DNA from 3 places in the Klebsiella sp. PK18 genome. Region 3 is predicted to be linked to each of the others. Evidence: predicted binding sites of a transcription regulator. Region 3 holds the regulator's gene; each other region holds the start of a gene.
What was found. Region 3 encodes CRP, which controls carbon source genes, mostly activating them, when cyclic AMP is high. Its sites were predicted from a motif close to ATGTGANNNNNNTCACAT; they were not measured.
Positions count from the first base shown of each region.

Region 1 (6,355 bases), 200 kb from region 3:
GTGGGATAAGCGTGGTCACGTCGTTCGGCGCGTGTTCCGCATCCAGCACCAGCCAGTCGAAACCGGCCAGACCCAGCACCTCAGTACTGATCGGGTTAGCCAGCGCGCACCAGCAGCCAATCTGCACCTGATGAGCCGCCAGCGCGGCCTTAAATTTGTTCGGGAAAATTGCGTTATCCATAATTTTTACCTTGCGTTAATCGTTGCTTACTTCTGCAATTCCATACGTTTGATATCGCCAACCACAAACAGGTAGCAGACCATCATCATCAGCGCGGAGCCGCCAACAAAAATCAGTGCGCCATTGAATGAGTGCAGTTCGCTTACGATGTAGCCAATAACCAGCGGCGTGGCGATCGAGGCCACATTGCCAAAGACGTTGAATACCCCGCCGCACAGGCCAACAATCTCTTTCGGCGCAACATCCGAGATAACCGGCCAGCCCAGCGCGCCAAAGCCTTTACCAAAGAACGCCAGCGCCATCAGCGTAATAACCAGCGGCGTGCTGGCCGTGTAGTTACACAGAATAATGGACGATGCCAGCAGCATTCCGAGTACTATCGGTAACTTACGCGCAAAAGTCAGCGTACAGCCGCGGCCAATCAGATAATCCGAAAACAGCCCGCCCAGTACGCCGCCGGCAAAACCAAACAGCGCCGGAATTGAAGCCACGAAGCCGACTTTCAGAATTGACATTCCCTTGTCCTGCACGAGGTAGATCGGAAACCACGTCAGGAAGAACCAGGTAATGGTGTTGAGGAAATACTGACCGAAAAATACGCCTAACATCATTCGGTTGGTCAGCAACTGACGGATATAATCCATCTTCGGCCCGGCCGCCTGGGTCGTCTCTTTTTTGTGGTCCATATCGACCACCGCGCCGCCTTCAGAGATATACTTCAGCTCCGCCGCGGACATTCGCGGATGATCGGTGGGGTTATGCACAAACTTCACCCAGATGACGGTGAGCACAAACCCTATTATCCCCATCACGGTAAAGACATGCTCCCAACCCAGCGCGAAGGTCAGCCAGCCGAGTAGCGGCGAGAATAACGCCAGCGAAAAATATTGCGCCGCATTAAAAATAGCCGAAGCGGTGCCCCGCTCTTTGGCCGGAAACCAGGCCGCCACAATGCGGGCGTTGGCGGGAAACGAGGGCGCTTCGGAAAAGCCCAGCATAAAACGCATAAAGAACATGGAGACCCCAGCCCAGGCGAGCGGGAACACATCAATAAAGCCCTGCAGGAAGGTAAACAGCGACCAGAAAAACAGGCTGTATGAGTAAACCTTCTTCGATCCAAATTTATCCAGCAGCCAACCACCAGGGATCTGCATCAGCAGATAAGCCCAGCCGAAGGCGGAAAAAATGTATCCCATCGACACCGCGCTGAGCCCCAGCTCTTTCGCGACTTCAGTACCGGCGATAGACAACGTCGCGCGGTCGCCATAGTTCACCGCCGTCACGACAAATATCATCAATAGAATTAAATAGCGGGTCGGTATTCCTTTTTTCTCATCTAATGTAGAATCCAGAATCATTTAGACATTCCTCAGGCACAGAACACCTTTTATAATTGCTTTAAGCGGTTTCTTATTTATTTAAAAGACGATATTGAAGCTATCTATTCGCATATCGAATACCTCAAAAACATGACTCAGTATAATCAGCACGCCTCCGCCAGACACTATGCATAACCACAATATAAAGTCATTATTTAACGCTAAAATTAGGCTTATGCCATAAGCCATGGGCGCTAATCCACAGTTCTTACGATTGCCTGCCCTGCTGGGGTTACCACCTCAGCAAGGAGTGATGTAGATCACATTTTAAAATCAATACAGCTGACATCCTTTATTCCATCATACTGATACGTAGTAAATGAATTAGCGTTTTATTTTATTATTAGCACCTGTTTGGAGATGACTGGACAATGGCTGACATTGCAATTCGACAACAATCGCCAACCGCGTTTTATATTAAAGTTGACCCGACAGATAACGTGGCGATTATTGTCAACGATCGGGGATTGACCGCCGGAACACGTTTCCCGGACGGCCTGACGCTCGTCGAACACATCCCACAGGGTCATAAAGTAGCCCTGGTGGATATCCCTGCCCGCGGTGAAATCATCCGCTACGGAGAAGTGATTGGCTTCGCCGTGCGCGACATCCCACAGGGAAGCTGGATTGACGAATCGCTGGTGGAACTGCCCACCGCCCCGCCGTTGAACACCCTGCCGCTGGCGACCAAAGTGCCTGAACCCCTACCGCCTCTGGAAGGCTATACCTTTGAAGGGTACCGCAATGCCGATGGCAGCGTGGGCACCAAGAACCTGCTGGGCATCACCACCAGCGTGCACTGTGTTGCGGGCGTGGTTGATTATGTGGTGAAAATCATTGAACGCGACCTGCTGCCGAAATACCCCAACGTCGACGGCGTGGTAGGCCTGAACCACCTCTACGGTTGCGGCGTGGCGATTAATGCACCGGCGGCGGTAGTGCCAATTCGCACTATCCACAATATCGCCCTCAACCCGAATTTCGGCGGCGAGGTGATGGTCATTGGCCTCGGCTGTGAAAAGCTGCAGCCGGAACGCCTGCTGCAGGGCACGGAAGACGTCAAAAGTATCCCGGTGGACAGCGCCAGCATCGTCAGCCTGCAGGATGAAAAGCATGTTGGTTTTAAATCGATGGTCGATGACATTCTGCAGGTCGCCGAGCGCCACCTGGCGAAACTGAACCAGCGCCAGCGGGAAACCTGTCCGGCTTCAGAGCTGGTGGTCGGCATGCAGTGCGGCGGCAGCGACGCCTTCTCCGGTGTGACCGCCAACCCGGCGGTGGGTTATGCATCCGACCTGCTGGTGCGCTGCGGCGCGACGGTGATGTTCTCGGAAGTGACCGAAGTCCGCGACGCCATCCATCTGTTAACCCCGCGGGCGATTAACGAAGAGGTCGGCAAACGCCTGCTGGAAGAGATGGCCTGGTACGATAACTATCTCGACATGGGCAAAACCGACCGCAGCGCCAACCCCTCCCCCGGCAACAAAAAAGGCGGCCTGGCTAACGTGGTGGAAAAAGCGCTGGGTTCTATTGCTAAATCAGGTAAAAGCGCCATCGTCGAGGTGCTCTCTCCAGGCCAGCGCCCGACCAAACGCGGCCTGATTTATGCCGCTACCCCCGCCAGCGATTTTGTCTGCGGCACCCAGCAGGTCGCCTCTGGCATTACCGTGCAGGTGTTCACCACCGGTCGCGGCACGCCGTATGGCCTGATGGCGGTACCCGTAATAAAAATGGCGACCCGTACCGAGCTGGCCAACCGCTGGTATGATTTAATGGACATTAACGCCGGGACCATCGCCACTGGCGAAGAGACGATTGAGGATGTCGGGCGGAAGCTGTTCGAATTTATTCTCGACGTCGCCAGCGGACGCAAGAAAACCTTCTCCGATCAATGGGGCCTGCACAACCAGCTGGCGGTGTTTAACCCGGCGCCGGTGACCTGATCGAGAGCGTGAGAATTTAACCACTTTTAGCCCGGATTTATCCGGGCTTGTTGGTTACGGATGCTGTGCGGCAAGGAAAGCGCGGATCTGCGCCTGCGTCGAGGTGCCTTCCATGGGGCCGCGTTGGCTAATCGCCAACGAGCCGCTGGCGTTTGCCCATCTCAGCGCCTCCTGCGGCGTGGCGCCATTGAGGAACAGGCTGACAAAGGTGGCGCCAAAGCAATCCCCGGCACCAGTCGGATCCACCACCGGCACGTTGAAGCCGGCGACATGGTGTGTCTCGTTGGCGCTAAAGTAGCTGGCGCCACGCGGCCCACGTTTAATCACCACATGCTTCACGCCGCGTTTCAATAGCTTATCAACCAGGATCTGCTCATTGCGCTCCGGATTGAGGCCAAAATAATCCAGCTCACCGTCGCTCGGCAGGAAAATATCGGTGTAATCGAGAATGTATTCAAACGCCTGCGACATCTCGGGAATGTTCAGCATCTCTTTGCGAATGTTTGGGTCGAACGACACCGTACCGTTGCGGCCTTTAATGTTTTCAATCGCTTTACGCATCGCATCGATAATACGGAACGAGAACAGCGACGATCCCATAATATGAAAATGCTGACACTGATTTAGCAGCGCCTCATCAATGTGGTCGGCAGTCAGCAAACCGCAGGCGCTGTTAGGCATATTAAAAATAAAATCGCGCTGCGCCTGGCTACGATAGCTGACGAAGGCGCTACCGGTGGTCGCTTTCTGCAGCATGGCGATACCGTTGACGTTAACGCCATCTTTCTCCAGACGCGCAATATTCATCTCGCCAAATGCGTCGTTGCCCACGCAGCTAAACAACACAGAGCCAAAACCCAGCTTTGCCACCTGATCGGCAAATATTGCCGGCGCCCCGCTGGGATAGGGCCCCCAAAATTCACCGGGGCGGGAAAAACCCTGATTCTCTTCCTTGGCGAGAAACTCCACCAGCAGTTCGCCGATGGTGCAAATGGTTACGTTCATCACCGCTCCTGGTTTGTCTTATGCAAAGCCGTGTTGAGCCATGTCAGGCATTCATTGTTGGTATAGCTGTTGGTCAAACCCGCAGCGAGGAAGCAGGCATGGTACTCTGCCGCGACGACCTGCGGGGTCACCACGCTGCTGATCTGTTGCAATTCACCGACAGCATAACGTTTCTCACCGTAGACCGGTCTGGACGCAACAATCGCGATAACTCTTTCGCTCTGCGCCACAGCCTCATTCAGTAGATGTGCTGTGGCCTCGTTACGCACGCTCAGCGTACCGTCTTCGGCAATATGATCCACCGCAATCAGCGCATGTGATGGCCGGTAATGACCTAACGCTTTCAGCGCCAGATCGCCCTCCACAATCCGCCCCTGCCCGGACAGCACCCCACCAAGCAGAACGGTTTCCCCATTTAAAAACTCCTGCGCCAGCGCGACATGGCCCAGATCGTTTAACAGCAGGCAAAGTTCTTCTCTGTTGGCCAGAAAGGGGATCACTTTACGCAAAATGGAACCTTGGCCTAAAAATAGCGTTTCGCCATCTTCTATCTGCGCCGCCACCTGGCGAGCCATTTCCGTCTCCAGCGCTTTATCCCTGACGGCTGGTGCTTCCCGCATCACCGCAACCGGCGCGCCAGCCTGGGCGGTATAAATCGCCCCGCCGAAGGAGCGTTTTAAGTAGCCCTGCTGCTCGAGGTAGTTGAGATCGTTACGGATTGTCACTCCGGAAACAGCCAGCATTTCGGCCAGATCGTCGACTTTGATCTCGCCGTTCTTACGAACGATCTCTGCGATGTCCAAGCGCCTTTTCAGCAGGCTGGTTGACGGTTTTGCCACGGTTTATGCCTTATTATTTTCTCCTGGAATAACTTTCATTTTTAAATTTCCCTATCGTAATGTCAAACCGCGGCTGAACTTCCATCTTGCCATAAATAAATTAATCAATATTAATCATATAGTTACAAAGAAAGCGCTTCCCTGCTAAAACTTTAAAAAAGAAACATTAAAAATATTATTAACTTTCATTTTAAAAATCAATTCATCATTGTGTGCGGTGGATCACACCTAAAAGTCGAGACGATCGTTACATTACTTTCAAATTGAAGGTTATTTAATGCAAATAACTTACAAATTGAAAAGAGGACTAAAATGTACATCATTTCCAGTAAAAACATGCTGTTAAAAGCTCAACGACAGGGTTATGCCGTGCCGGCTTTCAATATCCATAACCTCGAAACCATGCAGGTCGTCGTTGAAACGGCGGCTGAATTACGCTCTCCCTTGATCCTTGCCGGCACGCCCGGTACCTACAGCTATGCCGGCACCGGCAACGTGGTGGCGATCGCCCGCGATCTGGCGAAAAAGTGGGATCTCCCGCTCGCCCTGCACCTCGATCATCACGAGGATCTGGCTGATATCACGCGCAAAGTCCAGGCAGGGATCCGCTCGGTCATGATCGATGGCTCTCACTCACCGTTCGAGGAAAATGTGGCACTGGTAAAAAGCGTGGTGGAGTTGAGCCACCGCTATGATGCCAGCGTAGAAGCCGAGCTGGGCCGTCTGGGCGGAATCGAAGACGATCTGGTGGTCGATGCTAAAGATGCGCTCTATACCAACCCCGAACAGGCCCGTGAATTTGTCGCTCGTACCGGTATTGATTCGCTGGCCGTCGCCATCGGTACCGCTCACGGTCTTTACACCGCCGAACCGAAGCTTGATTTTGAGCGCCTGGCGGCTATTCGCGACTGCGTTGATGTTCCACTGGTTCTGCACGGCGCTTCCGGCCTGCCGGATAGTGATATTCGCCACGCCATTTCTCTGGGCGTATGCAAAGTCAACGTCGCC
Region 1 covers NZ_CM173493.1:614,051-620,405, reverse strand. Annotated here, with positions in the region: gene garL (2-dehydro-3-deoxyglucarate aldolase) at 1-181, opposite strand, end outside; gene AC3EMD_RS03060 (MFS transporter) at 208-1,539, opposite strand; gene garD (galactarate dehydratase) at 1,932-3,503, shown strand; gene AC3EMD_RS03050 (sugar kinase) at 3,558-4,508, opposite strand; gene AC3EMD_RS03045 (DeoR/GlpR family DNA-binding transcription regulator) at 4,508-5,311, opposite strand; gene AC3EMD_RS03040 (tagatose bisphosphate family class II aldolase) at 5,660-6,355, shown strand, end outside.
Region 1: the regulator CRP is predicted to act here: its motif matches at 1,809-1,826, upstream of garD (galactarate dehydratase).

Region 2 (6,355 bases), 1.3 Mb from region 3:
TCACGCCGCCGCGTTTGTTCATATAGTGCGGGGTGATAGTGGCATCGAAGTTCGGCGCAATGTTCCAGTAGTACGGCAGGGAGAATTCCACACCGTTTTTGGTACTGTATTTGGCGTTCGGGATCAGGAAACCGGAACGACGTTTGTCGCCCACCGGCAACTGCAGGTAAGGGCTGTAGAAAATCGGTACTGAGCCCAGCTTAAAGCGGGCGTTCCAGATCTCGGCAACCTGCTCTTCACGGTCGTGGATGACTTCGCTGCCCACGACGCTCCAGGTGTCGGAGCCCGGCAGACAGGAGGTAAAGCTGCCGTTTTCCAGAATGGTATAGCGGTTTTCGCCGCGCTGTTTCATCAGGTCCGCCGTGCCGCGTCCCTGGCGTCCGACCATTTGATAATCGCCCTGCCAGACGTTGGTATCTTTGGTGTTCAGGTTTGACCAGGCTTTAGGCCCTTTGAGGATCACCTGGTTATCGTCGTAATGGACGTTGCCCAGCGCATCCACCGTTCGCACCGGTTGCGCCTGGCCCGCGGCCTGCTGCTGATGCAGCTGCACTTCGTCGGCACGCAGGCGGCTGTTCCCCTGGTTAATATCGACGTTGCCGGTGAAGACGGCATTATCCGGGTAGTTGCCCTTCGCATGATCGGCGTTAATCGTCACCGGCAGATCGCCAGGCCGCCCTTCCACGAGCGGACGATCAAAGCTTGGCACGCCAAGCATACATTGCGTTGCGAGATCGGCAGCGAGGCCTTGTTGGCTATACAAGGCGCTGGCAATCATCGTAGCCAGGAGGCTGGGAATACGTTTTTTCATACGTTGTATTTATTGTTCCATCATCTTGTGGCAGCGGCTTGCAAACGGTCAGAGCCTAACTTACTCAACATTATCACGCTAGTGTTAATCCTGCCCGTTTCGAGCCCGAGCGTTAGGCACCCTGTTGAATGACGAGTATGATAAAGCAAATTATAGGCTATGTCCCACAATTGACCGAGGCGCGAGTGCCGGGTAACGTGCGGTCATATTCGAGCTTAACGGCGATAAACAGTTGGGGAGTCTATGCAGTATTTGGGTAAAGTGATTGGCGTGGCAGTGGCTTTGCTGATGGGCGGTGGGTTTTGGGGCGTCGTGCTCGGCTTTCTGGTGGGCCATATGTTTGACCGGGCGCGCAGTCGCCGGTTGAATCTCTTCGCCAATCAACAGGAACGCCAGTCGCTCTTCTTTTCCACCACCTTTGAAGTGATGGGGCATCTGACCAAATCCAAGGGTCGCGTCACCGAAGCTGATATTCATGTCGCCAATGTGCTGATGGATCGCATGAACCTGCACGGCGCATCGCGTACGGCGGCGCAGCAGGCGTTTCGCGACGGCAAGGCCGACAACTATCCGCTGCGCGAGAAGATGCGTCAGCTGCGCAGCGTCTGCTTTGGGCGCTTCGATCTGATTCGGATGTTTCTGGAAATTCAGCTGCAGGCGGCGTTCGCTGACGGCGAATTGCACCCCAACGAACGTGAAGTGCTGTTCGTCATCGCTGACGAGCTTGGCATCTCCCGCGCCCAGTTCGATCAATTCCTGCGGATGATGCAGGGCGGCGCCCAGTTTGGCGGCGGTTCGCAGCAGCAATCGTATGGTCAGCACGGCGGCAATGCCGGCTGGCAGCAGGCGCAGCGCGGGCCAACCCTCGAAGATGCCTGCAATGTGCTGGGGGTGAAACCGACCGATGACGCGGCGACGGTGAAGCGCGCCTATCGTAAGCTGATGAACGAACATCATCCGGACAAGCTGGTGGCGAAAGGGCTGCCGCCGGAGATGATGGAGATGGCCAAACAGAAAGCTCAGGAGATCCAGAAGGCCTGGGAGCTGATCAAAGAGCAGCGCGGCTTCTGAGTTTTCCCGCCCCTCCCGTCCGGCGAGGGGTTTTAGTTTTTAGGCTGTGCGCGTCGGTACAGCCGCCGCGGATGGCCGATTTTTCCATACAGCATCTCCACTTCCAGAAAGCCGGTCTCGACACCGTGTTCCAGATAGCGCCGGGCGGTGGTTTTGCTGAGCCCGGCGGCGCTGACCACCTCATCGACGGAAAAACAGTGTGCTTCCCGGCCGCTAAACAATCCCTGCACCAGCGCCAGCGTCTTCTCTTCAATGCCCTTACTGCCGCTATCCACGCGGAAGTTCTTCGCCTGCAGTTGGTAGAGAGAATCGACGTTCTGCTGATCGACGATTTTCCATTCCCGCTGCTGATCGTAAAACTGGATAAAGCGCTCAAGCGACTGGCTCAGCCGCTTCCAGGAGACGGGCTTAAGGATATAGTCGAAGGCGCCGTTGCGGATGGCCAGGCTGCAGGTTTCCATATCGCTGGCGGCGGTGATAAAGATCACTGAGCAATGGGTGGTTGCCAGCACCGGGTCGGTCATCAGCGTGACGCCTTTGCCGTCCGGTAAATAGTTATCCAGCAGCACCAGCTGCGGCGGACTGGCGTGGACCAACTGCCGCGCCTGAGCGAGGGAGGCCGCCATGCCTGCCAGCCGCAGTCGCGGGTGTTTTTGCACAAGCTCGGCGTGCAGGCGCGCCAGCTCGCTCTCATCTTCAATGATCAGCACATCGACCAGGTCATGATGCATTGTGGGCCTCCGTTTGCGGACAGGCGGGCGCGTCGGCCGGGATAAACAGGGTGAAGATGGTTCCCCGCGGCGCGTTGTCGGCGACTTCGATGGTGCCGCCCGCCTGAGTGACATAATGTTCAATAAGATACAGACCAATGCCGTGATCGCCACGGGTTTTGGTGGTCACGCCGCGTTCAAAAATGCGGTCGCGAATATCGGGACGAATGCCGACGCCGCGGTCAGCCACTTCGATGATCAGTTCCCGGGCGTTGAGCTGAATCAGCACTTCCACCGGCTCGTGCGGCAGCTCGGCGCGCTGCGTGGCTTCGATGGCGTTATCCAGCAGGTTGCCGATGATGGAGATCAGTTCGGATTCCTTTAACGACGGCAGCGGACGATCGATACGACAGGCCGGGTCGAAGCTCAGGGCCACGCCTTTTTCGCGGGCGCGGGTCGCTTTGCCCAACAGCAGGCCGCACAGCGTCGGCGAGTGGAAGTGCGAGGAGATGAAGTCCAGCAGCTCCTGGGCATGCTCCGACTGGGCCTGAATATAGCGGATCGCTTCGTCATAGTGACCCATATGCAGCAGACCGGAGAGGGTGGTCATCCGGTTGAGCTGCTCGTGGCGCATGATGCGCAGGTTGTCGACATAGCGCTTCACCTGGCTGAGCTGGGCGGTGAGGGCATTGATTTCGTTGCGGTCGCGGAAGGTGATCACCCAGCCCTGCAGCGTATTCTCCAGCATAATGCGCACCCGGCTGGCGAGCACGGTCAGCTGGTTGAAGCGGCACAGCTCGTCATGAGTGTCACGCTCGAGCATGTCGCCGCTGGCGAAAAAGGGCTGCGGCGAAATGACGCTGTCGATTGACTGGCCGCGCAGCTGACGGGCAGGCTGGCTGAGCCCCAGCAGGCTGCGGGCGGCATGGTTAATCACCTCAATGCGCCGCTGGTGATCGATGACGATCACCCCTTCAAAGATCGACTCCATCATTGCCTTTTGCTGACGTACCAGCAGGCCTATCTCCCGCGGCTCGAGCGAAAAAATCTGCTTCTTGATGCTGCGGGTAAAGTACCAGGAGAAGATAAACAGGGCGATGAGCAGCAGGATGGCGGCGATAAAAATATTGATCACTTTGGTCAGCGTGATGCTGTCGAGATAGCTGGTGAGGTAGCCAACGGAGACAATGCCGATCACCTGCCCCTCGTCATCGACGATGGGCGTTTTGCTGCGCAGCGAGACGCCGAGGCCGCCTTTGCGAATGGTGGTGATGGTGTGCCCCTCCAGCACCGCCTGATTGTCGCCGCCGACCAGCCGCGTGCCAACCCACTCCGGATGGACGGAGTGAAACAGATGCACGCCCTGACGATCGCCGATGACGATAAAACTGGCGTCGCTATGGGCGGCGATTTGCTGCATAAACGCCCGGATCGCCTGCGGATCGTGCTGGCTGACCTGCTGACGCAAATTTGGCATCAGGGCTATCTCTTCAGCCTGAATTTTGGCCCGGCCACTCATCTCCTGATACAGCTGGCGGCTGGCGTCAAAATAATAATAAATGCCCAGCGCTATAAAGAGGACCGAGAAAAAGGCGACCAGCGAAATAAACAGCTTATATTGAAAAGAGAGCTTCATAGGTCCCGTACTGCGTATTCACCATATCGGCACTCTATCATTTTTCTGTCACGTGACGTAAATGTTAAGAAGAAGTTGTGATCGTCTGCGCAGGCGCTGGCTGTCGGCGGGGGACTCAGTGGAAATAACGCCTCAGAGAGAATAAAAACCATAAAAACCACAATAATAAATCAGAGATATATCACCCCTTAGCGGTTCCGTGAATAGAAACCATAAAAACCATAGTGACCATTAAAACTTCTTTTTTAATCTGGGGAGCTTCACATTAACGACGCCGCTGTCCCTTTACGCTGAAAATGAATAATAACGACAGGGCTGAATTTATGAGCACCACAGACAATGCATTCTCTGCAACCCTTGAACCGATCAATACGCCGAAAACCACGCTGAAGCAGCGCTGGTGGCACATCATGGATAACTGGAAGGTAGGGATCGTCCCGCTGCCGCTATTTTTGCTGGCCGGGGGGCTGATTGCCCTCGACTGCCTTGGCGGTAAACTGCCGAGCGATATCGTGGTGATGGTGGCCACCCTGGCTTTCTTTGGCTTCGCCTGCGGCGAGTTTGGTAAGCGCCTGCCGGTGCTGGGAAAACTCGGCGCGGCGGCGATCTGCGCCACTTTTATTCCTTCCGCGCTGGTCCATTACGGTCTGCTGCCGGATGTGGTCGTGGAATCCACCACCAAATTCTATAAATCCACCAATATCCTCTATCTCTACATCTGCTGCATCATCGTCGGCAGCATCATGAGTATGAACCGCACCACGCTGATTCAGGGCTTTCTGAAGATCTTCTTCCCGATGCTGTGTGGCGAAGTGGTTGGCATGCTGGTGGGCATCGGCGTCGGCACGCTGCTGGGCATGGAGCCGTTCCAGGTGTTCTTCTTTATCGTGCTGCCGATCATGGCCGGTGGCGTGGGGGAAGGGGCGATCCCGCTGTCAATGGGTTACGCCGCGCTGATGCATATGGAGCAGGGCGTGGCGCTGGGCCGGATATTGCCGATGGTGATGCTCGGCAGTCTGACGGCGATCGTTATCTCCGGCTGCCTCAACCAGCTCGGCAAGCGCTCCCCGCATCTCACCGGTGAAGGGCAACTGATGCCGAACCGCAGCAATGAAACCCGTAGCCTCGGCGAGAGCGAAGGCGTGAGCGGCAAAACCGACGTCGGGACCCTGGCCTCCGGCGCGCTGCTGGCGGTGCTGCTGTATATGATGGGGATGCTTGGCCACAAACTGATTGGCCTGCCGGCGCCGGTGGGCATGCTGTTCCTCGCGGTGCTGTTAAAGCTGGCTAACGTGGTTTCTCCACGCCTGCAGGAGGGATCGCAGATGGTGTATAAATTCTTCCGCACCGCGGTGACTTACCCGATCCTCTTTGCCGTCGGCGTGGCGATCACCCCGTGGCAGGAACTGGTAAACGCCTTCACGCTGACCAACCTTCTGGTGATCGTCAGTACCGTCTCGGCGCTGGTGGCGACCGGGTTCTTTGTGGGTAAAAAAATAGGGATGCACCCGATCGATGTGGCGATTGTCTCCTGTTGCCAGAGCGGGCAGGGCGGCACCGGCGATGTGGCGATCCTGACCGCCGGTAACCGCATGAGCCTGATGCCGTTCGCGCAGATCGCTACCCGCATCGGCGGGGCGATAAATGTCTCGCTGGGACTGCTGTTCCTCAGCCACTATCTGGCGTGATTAAACGCTGCGCTAAGCGATAAATCTGCCATTTTCCGCTACAGAACGCAGAAAATATCTGCGTTCTGTATCCTAAATGCTCCGCATTTAGCGTTACAATCAGCGCGCGATCGGCTATCGCATCCATCATCATGACAGCCCAGGCGCTGTCGCATTTATCATATGTAGGAGAGGAATTAATGTCAGTGGATACTCCCGCCCAGGCGGGCGTCAGCATCGATGCATTGCTGGCGGCGAAAGAGCAGCGTGCAGCCCGCCAGGCTGACTGGCTGGCCCATTATCAGCAGCCTGTTATTTCCCTGACCCTGGTGACCCCGGGGGCGGTGAAAGACAGCATTCGCTATCGCAACATGATGGGCGTTGCCCTCCAGGCCTGCGACCAGCTGCTGTGGAAGCACCGCTGGCAAGCGCTGGATCGTCAGGTGCTGTGGTTGCCGAC
Region 2 covers NZ_CM173493.1:4,757,835-4,764,189, reverse strand. Annotated here, with positions in the region: gene lptD (LPS assembly protein LptD) at 1-811, opposite strand, end outside; gene djlA (co-chaperone DjlA) at 1,055-1,882, shown strand; gene AC3EMD_RS23400 (response regulator) at 1,915-2,613, opposite strand; gene AC3EMD_RS23395 (ATP-binding protein) at 2,603-4,228, opposite strand; gene AC3EMD_RS23390 (2-hydroxycarboxylate transporter family protein) at 4,552-5,916, shown strand; gene citX (citrate lyase holo-[acyl-carrier protein] synthase) at 6,096-6,355, shown strand, end outside.
Region 2: the regulator CRP is predicted to act here: its motif matches at 4,477-4,494, upstream of AC3EMD_RS23390 (2-hydroxycarboxylate transporter family protein).

Region 3 (6,355 bases):
CATTGACTGATTTTTTATGCATATTTTGTGATTATATTTTCATGATTACATCTGCATAACGAAGAGGGATGGGCAAGACATGGCAACTGAACAACCGGCAATCACCCGCGCCACATTCGATGAAATTATTTTGCCGATTTATGCACCAGCAGAATTCATCCCGGTGAAAGGGAAAGGCAGCCGCGTCTGGGATCAGCAGGGCAAAGAGTATGTTGATTTTGCCGGCGGTATCGCGGTGACGGCGCTCGGCCATTGCCACCCGGCGCTGGTGGCGGCGCTCCACGAGCAGGGCGAAACGCTGTGGCACACCAGCAACGTCTTTACCAATGAGCCAGCGCTGCGTCTGGGACGTAAAGTTGTCGAGGCCACCTTCGCCGAGCGCGTGGTGTTTATGAACTCCGGTACGGAAGCCAATGAAACGGCCTTTAAGCTGGCGCGTCACTATGCGGTGACCCGCCATAGCCCGTATAAAACCAAAATCATTGCCTTCCATAATGCCTTCCATGGCCGCTCCCTGTTTACCGTTTCCGTCGGTGGGCAGCCGAAGTACTCCGATGGTTTCGGCCCGAAACCGGCGGATATTGTCCATGTTCCCTTCAACGACCTGCAGGCGGTAAAAGCGGTGATGGATGACCACACTTGCGCAGTGGTGGTGGAGCCGATTCAGGGCGAAGGCGGCGTGACGGCAGCGACGCCGGCCTTCCTGCAGGGGCTGCGTGAGCTGTGCGATCAGCACCAGGCGTTGTTAGTCTTTGATGAAGTGCAGTGCGGTATGGGACGTACCGGATCGCTGTTCGCCTATATGCATTACGGTGTGACGCCGGATATTCTGACCAGCGCCAAAGCGCTCGGCGGCGGCTTCCCGGTCAGCGCCATGCTGACCACCCATGAGATCGCCAGCGCCTTCCATGCGGGTTCCCATGGCTCAACCTACGGCGGCAACCCGCTGGCCTGCGCGGTCGCCAACGCCGCCTTCGATCTAATCAATACCCCGGCGGTGCTGGATGGCGTGAGCGCGAAGCGCGAACTGTTCGTCAAACACCTGCAGCAGCTGGATGCTGAATTTGATCTGTTCAGTGATATTCGCGGGATGGGCCTGCTGATTGGCGCCGAACTCAAGCCGCAGCACAAGGGCCGCGCGCGTGATTTCCTCTATGCCGCTGCGCAAGCCGGCGTCATGGTGCTCAACGCCGGGCCGGACGTGATGCGTTTTGTTCCCTCGCTGATCATCGACGAGCAGGATATTGCCGAGGGGATGGCGCGTTTTGCCCAGGCAGTGGCAAAGGTGATTAACGGCTGATCTTCCGCAGCCAGATGCCATGATGCGGCCGCTGACGCCATGCTACTGACGATATGGTATGCATGGTGTTCAGATGGCCCAGAATGCGTTGCAGGTGCTGCTCCAGGGTGCTTAACGGACCGTTCGGCACCTCTGTTTCCGGCGACTCCAGAATATTAGCATCCCCTGCGCTGCCGGGACCATCGCTGTCCAGCCGCTGCTGGCAGCGTTGCAAGGCAATCTCACAAGATTCGAGATAGCGCTGGGCAAGATCCGGGGTGAGCATCGTATGCTCCCGGGCCAGGGTGGTCATAGCGTTGATGTGTTCGACGATAAACTGACTGTGCGTCACCCACAGCTTCATATCTTCCAGGTAGTGGGTATTAAAACCGGGCTCCTGCATCGCCTGATTCAGGGAGTTGTAGAGCGCGTTATGCGCCTGGTTGACGCGCATGCGTTGATAGGCCAGCGCGGGGGCTTTTGGATCGGCGCTGAGGATCAGGCGAATCGCCTGCTGGTCGGCCTCCAGCGCATCGTGGGCGTTTTTTTTCAGCAGGCCGCTCTGCCACTGCGGCCACAGCCAGACCATCCCGCCGAAGGCGATCAGGCAGCCGATAAGCGTGTCGATAAGCCGGGCGACAATAAACTGTTCGCCGTTGAGCGTCAGCAGTTGCAGGGTATACACCGCCGTCACCGTAAAGCCTACCATCGCCCAGCCATAGTGTTTACGGATGATCAGATAGCTGAGCAGGGTAATCAGCAGCATCCCGCTCAGGGTATAGCTCTCCGGAACGTGAAAGTGCAAGGTTAGCCCGGCGATGACTAGGCCGGCGAGCGTTCCCGCCGCCCGGTGAACAATTCGCACCCGCGTGGCGCCATAGCCATTTTGCGTGACGAAGAGCACCGTCATCAGGATCCAGTAGGGCTTCGGCAAATGCAGGGCGTTGCCCATCAGGCTGGCGACGCTCAGCATCACGCTGATGCGCGCGGCATTGCGCAGTGCGGGTGATTTCAGCGACAGATAGTTCTTTAGCGCGGGAAACAGCGGTAAACGACGCTCTTTGTCGGCCATCAGATCCCGGGCATACAGGGGGCGCTGGGTATGCAGCACCCGGGCGATACGGCTAAAGTGCCAGGCGCAGAACTGACCGACCGGGTTGTCCGGATGCTGGCGGGCGATCTTTTCCAGAGCCTCAATCTGTTTATCCATCTGAAAGCGCTGCGGAAAGCGATGATAGAGAATATCATCCGCCAGTACGCGCAGGCGGGCAGCGACGGTTTGGGCATTCCAGCGGATCACCGCTTCGGCATGGCTGCGTTCCACCAGCTTTTGCACCTCTTCTGGCTGATGCAGGCTAACCGAAATATGTTCCTGTAGATCCAGCCCAACCTGGAACGCCCGCAGCAGACGCTTGTGATCGTTGCGTTGGTTGGCTGCCAGCATATGCATCTGCTGATAGCACTGGGTAATCAGGTCGACTACCTTCTGCTGGCGGGTGAGCAGCGGCGGCAGGGCGGTCGACGGATCGGTATGCTGGGTCAACAGACTGTATTTGGCTTCACAATAGTCAGCCAGTTCCCGGTAAAGCAGGCTGAGCGACTCCCGCAGCGGCTGTTCGCGCCACAGCCAGAACCAGAGCCAGTTAAACACGCCGTACCACAGCGTACCGAAAGCGTAGATCAGCAGTGGATCCCAGATGGGCATATTGCCCGCCAGGCTCAGGGTAAAGATAGCGGCGATCAGCGACGCGGGCAGCAGGCGAGCGTGCAGCGAACTGATCTCCGCGGTGACGCCGAGCAATAGCGCCAGACCGCTGAGAATAAGCGGCAAAGGAATGGCCTGGGCGAGCAGCAACTGCACCACCAGACTGCATCCGGCAAACAGACAGCCGCCGATAATCAGGCGTTTGAAAAAGCGCTTATGCGGGGTATCAAGACCGGCAATGTTGCAGCAGGCGGGCACTAAGGAAAACAACAGCCCCTGCTGGAGATGGCCGAGCAGAAGACCGATGGCCACAGGCAGACACAGCACCAGCGTTTGCCGCAGTGCATAGTTGACTTCCGGGTGGTAAATCAGCCTGCGCCACATGAGGGAAAAACAAAAACGGCGTACTGCAGGAGCAATACGCCGCTTAGCAACTTAACGGGTGCCGTAGACGACGATAGTTTTACCGTGTGCGGAAATCAGGTTCTGATCTTCCAGCATTTTCAAAATACGGCCAACTGTTTCACGAGAGCAGCCGACGATCTGACCAATTTCCTGACGGGTAATTTTAATTTGCATACCGTCCGGGTGGGTCATGGCATCAGGTTGCTTCGCCAGGTTCAGCAGCGTCTGGGCGATACGGCCCGTCACGTCGAGGAAGGCGAGGTTGCCCACTTTCTCAGACGTGACCTGCAGACGGCGAGCCATTTGCGAAGAGAGACGCATAAGAATGTCCGGGTTAACCTGGATCAGCTGACGGAATTTCTTATAAGAGATTTCGGCCACTTCACATGCGGTTTTCGCCCGTACCCAGGCGCTACGCTCCTGACCCTCTTCAAACAGGCCTAATTCACCGATGAAATCGCCCTGGTTGAGGTAGGAGAGGATCATCTCTTTACCTTCTTCATCCTTGATGAGTACAGCCACGGAGCCTTTAACGATGTAGTACAGCGTTTCTGCTTTTTCACCCTGGTGGATCAGCGTGCTCTTTGATGGGTACTTATGAATGTGGCAATGAGACAAGAACCATTCAAGGGTAGGGTCTGTTTGCGGTTTGCCAAGCACCATGCGCGGTTATCCTCTGTTATAAGCTATCTCCGGGCGCCGACACTACACGGCGTCCGGGCATGCAATCGTATTGTTTCCCTATACCTGGGAAGCTGGCTGATGATTTTTCGACAGCCCGTAATGTGAACTCCTCTGCATACATGCAGTACATCAATGTAATACTGTAGCATCCAGACTGTTTTAGCATAGCTTTCGCCGCATGTCTCCTGGTGTCTCGCTTCAGCATGACGCAGGTCGCCTTCCGTTGCGAGAATTGTTATGTGCGCGTAATCTGACAGGAAAATTGCGATACTGGAGTTAAATTTTATGCAAGCGCGTGTGAAATGGGTTGAAGGGTTAACCTTTATCGGGGAGTCCGCGTCAGGACACCAGATTCTGATGGATGGCAACTCCGGGGATAAGGCACCCAGCCCGATGGAGATGGTGCTGATGGCGGCGGGCGGTTGCAGTGCGATCGATGTGGTTTCTATTCTGCAAAAAGGTCGCCATGAGGTGACCAACTGCGAAGTGAAGCTGACGTCGGAGCGCCGCGAAGAGGCGCCGCGTCTGTTTACGCATATTAATCTGCACTTTATCGTCACCGGTAAGGCGCTGAAAAATGCCGCGGTCTCCCGGGCGGTGGATCTGTCGGCAGAGAAATACTGCTCGGTGGCGCTGATGCTGGAAAAAGCGGTGAAGATCACCCACTCCTATGAAGTGATCGAGGCGTAGTCTTCGCCTGCCGTTGTGAAGCATCTCAACCCCGGCCTGGCCGGGGTTTTTTCTGTTAGCCGATCTTGCGGCCTTCCATCAGGCGCTCGACCAGCGGCGTCATGATAAGCTCCATCGCCAGCCCCATTTTACCGCCCGGCACCACCAGCGTGTTCATGTGCGAGATAAACGACCCCTGCAGCATCGCCAGCAGCCAGGGGAAGTCGATATTCTGCAGGTTACGGAAATGGATCACCACAAAGCTCTCGTCCAGCGAGGGAATAGTTTTCGCGGCAAACGGGTTGGAAGTGTCTACCGTCGGCACGCGCTGAAAGTTGATATGGGTGCGGGAAAATTGCGGGGTAATGAAGTTGATGTAGTCTTCCATCGAGCGGACGACTGAGTCCATCACCGCCTCCCGGGAGTGGCCGCGCTCGCTGGTGTCGCGAATAAGCTTTTGGATCCACTCGAGGTTAACGATAGGCACTACGCCGACCAGCAGGTCGACATGGCTGGCGACATCATGATGCGGCGTGACAACCCCGCCGTGCAGCCCCTCATAGAACAGTACGTCTGTCGGCTCCGGCAGCGGCTGCCAGGGGGTGAAAGTCCCTGGCACCTGATTCCACGGTACGGCTTCGTCATAGGTGTGCAGGTATTTCCGCGACTGGCCTTTTCCGTGGCGGCCATAGTCGACAAAGGTCTGCTCCAGCAGGCCAAAGTCGTTCGCCTCCGGGCCAAAGTAGCTGATATGTTTGCCCTGATCCCGCGCCTTGCGGATCGCCATGTCCATTTCCGGGCGGGTGTAGCGATGAAAGCTATCGCCTTCCACCTCCGCGGCGTGCAGGTTTAGCTGCGCGAAGATTTTGCGAAAGGCAAGGCTGGTGGTGGTAGTGCCCGCGCCGCTGGAGCCCGTGACGGCGATCACCGGATGTTTGGCAGACATAACAACTCCCTGGTTAAACGATGTAGTGGCGTCGCCTTAGCCGTTAAACAGCGCGCGCGGCATAATATTGACCGTCTCATGCAGTTCCGACCACACAAGAACCGCCTCTCCGCGTTTCAACTGCTGTTTTACATCGGCGACTTTATCGGCAAGTGAACGTTCATGTTCACCATAATCGGTGCCTTCACGTAACACAAAGCTTTCAATCAGGTTATCCAGCGTTTCGGGATCCAGATCCTGCCAGGGAATAATCATACGGGGACCTCCAGCCAACGGTTTAACCAGTCCGGGATGCGTCTTTCCAGCCACATCTCCGGCTTACGCAGGGTGCCGCCGACGAAACCAACGTGGCCGCCTTGCTCAGTTAATTGATACTCAACGTTCGCCGGCAGTTGCTCCTGCGGTGGTATGGAGTGGTGATCCATAAATGGATCGTCTTTCGCGTGAATGATGAGCGTTGGCTTAGTGATATCGCTGAGCCGCGGCATGGCGCTGCATTGCCGGTAATAATCCAGCGCATCGGCGAAACCATGGATTTTGGCGGTGATCATATCGTCAAATTCCCGGATGCGGCGCATCCCTTTAAGCTGGCGTAAATCGACAGGCAGTGAGCCAGGATACGCTTTCAGCTTGCGTGAGGCATTGGCTTTTAACAGATTGAGCAGAT
Region 3 covers NZ_CM173493.1:417,104-423,458, forward strand. Annotated here, with positions in the region: gene argD (bifunctional acetylornithine/succinyldiaminopimelate transaminase) at 80-1,300, shown strand; gene AC3EMD_RS01935 (YccS/YhfK family putative transporter) at 1,290-3,368, opposite strand; gene crp (cAMP-activated global transcriptional regulator CRP) at 3,420-4,052, opposite strand; gene AC3EMD_RS01945 (OsmC family protein) at 4,359-4,763, shown strand; gene AC3EMD_RS01950 (phosphoribulokinase) at 4,819-5,688, opposite strand; gene AC3EMD_RS01955 (YheU family protein) at 5,725-5,943, opposite strand; gene AC3EMD_RS01960 (hydrolase) at 5,940-6,355, opposite strand, start outside.